DNA from 2 places in the Pseudomonas sp. PF05 genome. Region 2 is predicted to be linked to the other one. Evidence: riboswitches for the same ligand, from Rfam matches in the RefSeq annotation. Region 2 holds a riboswitch; the other holds the start of a gene.
What was found. A riboswitch is a leader RNA that binds a small molecule or an ion and turns the genes downstream of it on or off. The one in region 2 is predicted to bind cobalamin.
Positions count from the first base shown of each region.

Region 1: it holds a riboswitch for cobalamin, as region 2 does, so the genes downstream of both, cobO (cob(I)yrinic acid a,c-diamide adenosyltransferase) here and cobW (cobalamin biosynthesis protein CobW) in region 2, are expected to answer to the same signal.

Region 1 is NZ_JBWLPW010000004.1:35,478-39,077, forward strand. Features, by position in the region: gene AC09SL_RS09205 (cobyrinic acid a,c-diamide synthase CobB) at 1-790, opposite strand, end outside; gene cobO (cob(I)yrinic acid a,c-diamide adenosyltransferase) at 802-1,428, opposite strand; cobalamin riboswitch at 1,509-1,735, opposite strand; gene AC09SL_RS09215 (hypothetical protein) at 1,889-2,473, shown strand; gene AC09SL_RS09220 (PQQ-dependent sugar dehydrogenase) at 2,611-3,600, shown strand, end outside.
Region 2 is NZ_JBWLPW010000001.1:627,742-631,341, forward strand. Features, by position in the region: gene AC09SL_RS02770 (cobalamin biosynthesis protein) at 1-23, opposite strand, end outside; gene AC09SL_RS02775 (CbtA family protein) at 20-715, opposite strand; gene AC09SL_RS02780 (CbtB domain-containing protein) at 727-915, opposite strand; cobalamin riboswitch at 1,017-1,239, opposite strand; cobalamin riboswitch at 1,515-1,729, shown strand; gene cobW (cobalamin biosynthesis protein CobW) at 1,828-2,892, shown strand; gene cobN (cobaltochelatase subunit CobN) at 2,896-3,600, shown strand, end outside.

The sequences.
Region 1 (3,600 bases), on a different contig from region 2:
CGCCCACGGCTCGAAGCAGATCAAGGCTCGCGCCATAAGTGAAGGCAAACGCTTCGTCACGGGCCACGGCGATGCGCACACCGGCGAGCCACGGCTCAACGGCGATCACCTCGGGCGCGGCGAACTCCACCGCTGGCGGCAGCGCCACTTCGCAACTGCCGGCCAGGGCCTCGGCGGCCGCGTCGAGGCGCACGTCCAAGTCGTTCAACTCGCTGGCCTGGACCAACCCCAGATGACGGCTGGGCAATTCGATGCCGGTTTCCCGGGACAGCGCGCCGTACCAGCGCAGGCCTTCGGTCAGGCTGCCTTCGAGCAATTGCGCGTGGCGCAAGGTGCCGACCCGGTTGGCCAGAACCCCGGCGAACGGCAGGTCGGGTTGATAACGGGCCAGGCCCAGGGCCAGCGCGCCGAAGGTCTGGGCCATGGCCGTGCCATCGATCACCGCCAGCACCGGCACGCCGAAATGTCGCGCCAGGTCGGCGCTTGACGGGGTGCCGTCGAACAGCCCCATCACCCCTTCGATCAGGATCAGGTCCGCTTCGGCAGCGGCTTCCCACAATAGTCGGCGACTTTCCTGCTCGCCAACCATCCACATGTCCAACTGATAGACCGGCGCGCCGCTGGCCCGCTCCAGGATCATCGGGTCGAGGAAGTCCGGGCCGCATTTGAATACGCGCACCTTGCGCCCCTGGTTACGATGCAAGCGGGCCAGCGCAGCAGTCACGGTGGTCTTGCCTTGGCCCGAGGCTGGCGCTGCGATCAGCACCGCCGGACAGTGGCGGCGGGTCATGGCGGGATCGCTCACAGTTCGACGCCTTTCTGCGCCTTGATACCCGCCTGGAACGCATGCTTGATCATGCCCATTTCAGTCACGGTATCGGCCAGCTCGATCATCTCGGGCTTGGCGCCGCGACCGGTCACCACCACGTGCTGCATCGGTGGGCGAGCCTGCAGATCGCTCAGCACTTGATCGAGGTCGAGGTAACCGTGCTTGAGGGCAATGTTCAACTCGTCGAGCACCACCAGGCCGATGGACGGATCACTGAGCAACTGGCGCGATACTGCCCAGGCGGCTTCGGCGGCAGCGATGTCGCGCTGGCGGTCCTGGGTTTCCCAGGTGAACCCTTCACCCATGACGTGAAAGCGCACCTGCTCCGGGAAACGACGGAAGAACAGTTCTTCACCAGTGCTGTTGCGCCCCTTGATGAACTGCACCACGCCGCATTGCATGCCGTGGCCCATGGACCGCGCAAGCATGCCGAACGCCGAGCTGCTCTTTCCCTTGCCGTTGCCCGTCAGCACCAGCAACAAGCCGCATTCATTTGGCGAGTTGGCGATGCGCTCGTCGATCACGGCTTTCTTGCGCAGCATGCGCGCCAGGTGGCGTTCGTCGCGATCAGACGTATCGGTGATGAGGGAGTCGGTCATGGGAAGCCTCCGTTTTGGATTGGATAACGGCGGGCGGGCACAAAAAAAGACGGCAACAAGCCTGGCATCGCCCACCGTGATGCCGTTGGATGAATCAGGCCGGTCTCCGGGCTCATGAGCGGCGTGGTGCCTGGCTGCGCGCCTTCCCATGTCTGCGACACAGTGGTTAGTGGCCTGCGTGGCCACAAAGCGCAGCGTTGACTCATTTACCGTTGCGGGGGCAGCGCCGGGTTCGTGTGCACTCACCGGCTTCCCTGTTTCACTCTGTCGACCGCAGCCACAGAGCACCTGAAACAAGCCGCGAAGGTTAGAGGGTTGGGGGTGGAGCGTCAATTAAAGCCGCCTGTCGGGGCAATCATTGGCGCCGATCAATAAAATGACGCCAATCTTGTGTGATTCTGCAGCAAGTGATATCAAAGCGACATTACGACCCGATATCACAACAACAAGAGGGCAAAACATGCAAGGCATGCTCATCAGCAATCCGAAATTGGAATTCCTGCGCCCGATGCTGGAACGCTGGTTTGACTGTATCGACCGCTACAACGCCGTACGTGGCGATAACGACACGCCTTACTGGTTCGATGAAAAAGCCAACCTCGGATTGCTGTCGGCCGCCGCCTGGATGGCTGAGATGGTCACGCTGCAGAACGCGCCGACCCGCAAGCAGAATGAAGAAGGCGAACGCAACGTCAGCGCCGATCTGTTCATCGCCAACACCGAGGAGCGCGCCTTCATCCAGGCCACTCAGCGCTGGCCCAAGGTCAATAACCTGAACCTGACGCAGCCGCTGCTGGAAGCCACCAGCGATGCCAAGCGCATCAGTTATGCCAGCGACCTGAAGCTAGGCTGCCTGTTCGTCTCGCCGCAAAAAGCCCAGCAAAGCGCCACGCCCGAAGAATTGCAGGACATGATCGACGACCTGCAGAAGGAAAACACCTGCGCCGTGGCCTGGTACTTCCCTTACGCCTACCGCAAGTTGCGCAACGAAGCCGGTCATTACCATCCTGGCATTGCGGTGCTGTTCAAACAGGCCCACGGTTGATTCATTCGACAAGGAACTGTGCAAGCAAGCTCTCACAGGGAGCTTGCTTGCCTGGCTGACCGGGCCTACCCGCGGTTGAACCATCACGCGTCTACGCTCCTCTATGAATAACTACATGCATTCATAGGGAAGCCAGCATGCTCAAGCCACCTCATCTTCTGATCGTCGCCCTTGCCGCCGGACTTGTCGCCTGTGGCGAGTCGTCCACCTTGCAAGTGTCCGACGGCACCGGTCCAGCGCCGAAACTGCCCGAGCCGAACAAGACCCTCATCCCCACCGTCAACATCGCCGAAGCCATCGGCTGGCCGCAAGGCGCCAAGCCGACCCCGGCCCAGGGCCTGCAGGTGGGCGCGTTCGCTGAAGGGCTTGATCATCCACGCTGGCTCTATGTGTTGCCCAATGGCGATGTGCTGGTGGCCGAAACCAACGCCCCGCCCAAGCCGGACGATGCCAAGGGCATCCGGGGCTGGGTGATGAAAAAAGTCATGGGCCGAGCCGGTGCCGGCGTGCCCAGCCCCAATCGCATCACACTGCTGCGCGATGCCAATCACGACGGCATCGCCGAAACCCGCACGGTGTTCCTGGAAAACCTCAACTCACCGTTCGGCATGGCCCTGGTCGGCAATGACCTGTACGTGGCCGACACCGACCGGCTGATCCGCTTCCCTTATCGGGACGGTGACACGCAGATCAAGGCACAGCCGACCAAGGTCGTCGACTTGCCGGGGGGCTCCATCAACCATCACTGGACCAAGAATGTGATTGCCAGCCGCGACGGCAGCAAGCTGTACGTCACCACTGGCTCGAACAGCAACGTCGCGGAAAACGGCATGGAGGCCGAAGAAGGTCGCGCCGCCATCTGGGAAGTGGATCGTGCCAGCGGCAATCACCGCATCTTCGCCTCGGGCTTGCGCAACCCCAACGGCCTGGCTTGGGAGCCCCGCAGCGGCGCGCTCTGGACAGCGGTGAACGAGCGCGATGAGATCGGCAGCGACCTGGTGCCGGACTACATCACATCGGTCAAGGAAGGTGCCTTTTATGGCTGGCCTTACAGTTACTACGGGCAAAACGTCGATGTCCGGGTCGAACCACAGAACCCGGCCCTGGTGGCCAAGGCCATCGCCCCG
Region 2 (3,600 bases):
ACCAGGATCGGCCTGGTGCTCATGCGTCGTGGTGGGCTTGGCCGTCACGGCGAAACAGCCAGGTGCTGATCAGGCCGAGGGCCAGCCAGAACGCGACGTTGGTGACCTGCGAGGCGATCTTGAATTGGCTTTCCAGCGCTTGGGGCGCCAGCATCGAGTGGACTTCGGGTTGCGGCGCACCGATGACATGGGGCACCAGCAACGTCGCCACGCCCAGCACCTTGAGCAGCCAATGCCGGCCAAAGACGATCAAGGCAATGCCCACCGCCGTGGACGCTGCGGTGCCGATCCACCACATCTGCCGTTGGGCCAGGTCGGCCGCTGCGGTACCCGGCAATTCCGCGGGCAGGCCGAGGGTCGGCGCCAGGACGAACGTGGCATAGCCGGCCAGGCCCCAGAGCAGGCCCTGGGAGGTGCGAGTCGGTGCGCGCAAGGTGTACAGGCCCGCCAGCATCAGGGCAAAACCCACGGCGACCACCAGGTTGCCGCCGGTGGTGGACAGCACGCGCTGCCAGCCGTCTTCCGGCTCCCAGGCCTCGGCATCATGGGTATGAGCCGCTCCGTCGGCGTGTTCATGGACCTCGGTCGCCGGGGCCTTCTCGAAGGTTTCCGCCTGGAGAATCAGCGGCGATACCCAGAAACTTTGCAACAGGGTCAGCAGCAGGGCGGCCAGCAAGCCGCTGAAACCAGCGGTCTGCGCGATACGCTTGATCATGGCGTCAGTTCTCAATGGCACGGGAAAGCGGCGCTGTGGCGGGTATCGTGGGCGGCATTGTGCACCGCTTCGATGTGGGAGAAACCGGCGAAATAGACCAGCCCCGCGCCCAGGATCGAAGCCAGGATCGCGGCGCTCAGGCGTTGGCTCAGGGTGGTGGTGCTGCTGGCGGTGCGGGCGGTGCTGCTGATGGTCGACATGGCGCTTCCCTCTGTTCTTGTTCAGTGGGGGATATGAGCGCGATGAGACCCCGGGCGAAAGCCCACCAAGGTTCGAACAGCGCCCGCCCACCGCGGGTTTGTTGATGCATGAGTCATGGGCCGGTCTCCGGGCTTGCGAGGGGCCGGGCTTGCGCCTGGCCTGCAAGCGTCACCTTCCCATGTCCGCGGACACAGTGGTTCAGACGCTTCGCTCGCTTACCGTTGCGGGGGCAGCACCGGACTGACGTGGCTTTGGAGTAAAGCACACGATTCACCGGTTTCCCGTTTCACCCTGTGAAGGGCACCCATGACAAGTGGTTTGCGTAGCGGGTTCTGCTAGCCCAACTTCGGACGCCAGAATTTGAGCTAGCAGAACCCGCTACGCAAACCATGCACAGGAGAGCATGGGCGGGGGCGGGGCGTCAATGTACAAGGGGCGCGGCGAGCATGCTGTTGTGGCGAGGGAGCTTGCTCCCGCTGGGCTGCGCAGCGGCCCCCGGTTCTTTACGGTCGCTGCGCAACCGAGCGGGAGCAAGCTCCCTCGCCACAACGGCGTCATGCAGATTACTTGCGGCGATTGACCCGCCACCACACCCTGCGTAGCCTTGCGCCTTCGAGGTTCTTCGGCATGCGCCGAAGCTAAGAAGGGAACGCGGTCCAAGCCGCGGCTGCCCCCGCAACTGTGAACGGTGCTGTTTCTGCAAGGCCACTGTGCATGCCCTCTTTAAACGGGCACACGGGAAGGCGCAGCAATTGCCAGTCGAAAGATTGGCCCGCCGTCAGCCAGGAGACCTGCCTCGAGACAGATTCTCACTACAACCGGGCGGGGTGATCCGGTGGCGAAATCTTCCGCGCACGCCTGTGCCAGCGGTCGTCGTCCCGTTTGCCCGCCACCTTGCCAAAGGGCATCCGATGAAAACACTGGCCAAACTCCCCGTCACCATCGTCACCGGTTTCCTCGGCTCGGGTAAAACCACCTTGCTGCGGCACATGCTCGACAACGCCCAGGGCCGGCGTATTGCCGTGATCGTCAACGAATTCGGCGAGCTGGGCATCGACGGCGAGATCCTCAAGCAGTGTTCCATCGGCTGCACCGAAGAAGAGGCCAACGGCCGCGTCTATGAACTGGCCAACGGCTGCCTGTGCTGCACGGTGCAGGAAGAGTTCTTCCCGGTGATGCGCGAACTGGTGGCTCGGCGTGGCGACCTCGACCACATCCTGATCGAAACCTCCGGCCTGGCCCTGCCCAAGCCGCTGGTCCAGGCTTTCCAATGGCCGGAAATTCGCAGTGCCTGCACCGTCGATGCGGTGATCACCGTGGTCGACAGCCCGGCCGTGGCCGCCGGCACCTTTGCCGCCTTCCCCGACCAGGTCGATGCCCAGCGCAAACTCGACCCGAACCTGGACCACGAATCGCCGCTGCACGAACTGTTCGCCGACCAACTGGCGAGCGCCGACCTGGTGATCCTCAACAAGGCTGACCTGATCAGCCCTGAAGACCTGGCCAAGGTTCGCCAGGAAGTCGCCGAAGAGCTGCCACCGGCGGTCAAGGTCATCGAAGCCAGCAGCGGTCGCCTGCCGCTGGACGTGCTGATCGGCCTGGGCGCCGGTTCCGAAGAACACATCGACGGCCGCCACAGCCATCACGACCATCACCACGATGGCGACGATGATGACCACGATCATGACGCCTTCGATTCCATTTCCATCGAACTGCCCCAGGCTGACGAAAGCCTGTTGCTCGACGCGCTGACGCAACTGGTGGTCCAGCACGGCGTACTGCGAGTCAAGGGTTTCGCGGCGATTCCAAACAAGCCGATGCGCCTGTTGATCCAGGGCGTCGGCACGCGTTTCGACAAGCATTTCGACCGCCAGTGGGGCGCCGAGGAAGCGCGGGTCACCCGTCTGGTGCTGATCGGCCAGGCGCTTGACGCCGCGCTGCTCGAAGCGCAGTTGCGCGCCGCCCTCGGCGCCTAAGCCATGCACCTGCTCAGGACCCAGCCCGGCGGTTTTGTGTCGGATGACAACATTGCCGACCTGGGGCAAACCCCCGCCGAACTGGTGATCCTGTGCAGCGGCGACTCCAGCCTGGCGCTGCTGGCCGAAGCGGCGAAGCAGTTGCCGGATGATTATCCGCAGTTTCGCCTCGCCAACCCGATGCAGGTGCAAAACCACGCTTCGGTGGATCTGTATGTCGAAGACGTGCTGCGCCACGCCAAGGTCATCCTGCTGTCGCTGCATGGCGGCATCGGCTATTGGCGCTACGGTATCGAGCGCCTGATGGAACTGGCCGGGCGCGGGGTGAAGCTGATCCTGGTGCCGGGGGATGATCGTCCGGACCCGGAGCTCAGCGACCTGAGCAACGTCCCCTGCGAAGACCGCGACCGGCTCTGGCAGTTCTTGCGCCAGGGCGGGCTGGGCAATGCCCTGGACCTGTTTCACAACCTGGGCAGCCAATGGTTTGGCCGCGATTATCCGTGGACCGAGCCGCAGGCCTTGCCGCGCACGGCCATCTATCACCCGCGCAAAACCAGCGCCAACCTCGACGATTGGCAAGCCGACTGGAGCGCCGGGCAGCCAGTGGCGGCGGTGCTGTTTTATCGCTCCCACCTGCAAGCGGCGAACACCGCGTTCATCGACGTGTTCTGCCAGCGCCTGCAAGCGGCGGGGCTCAATCCGCTGCCG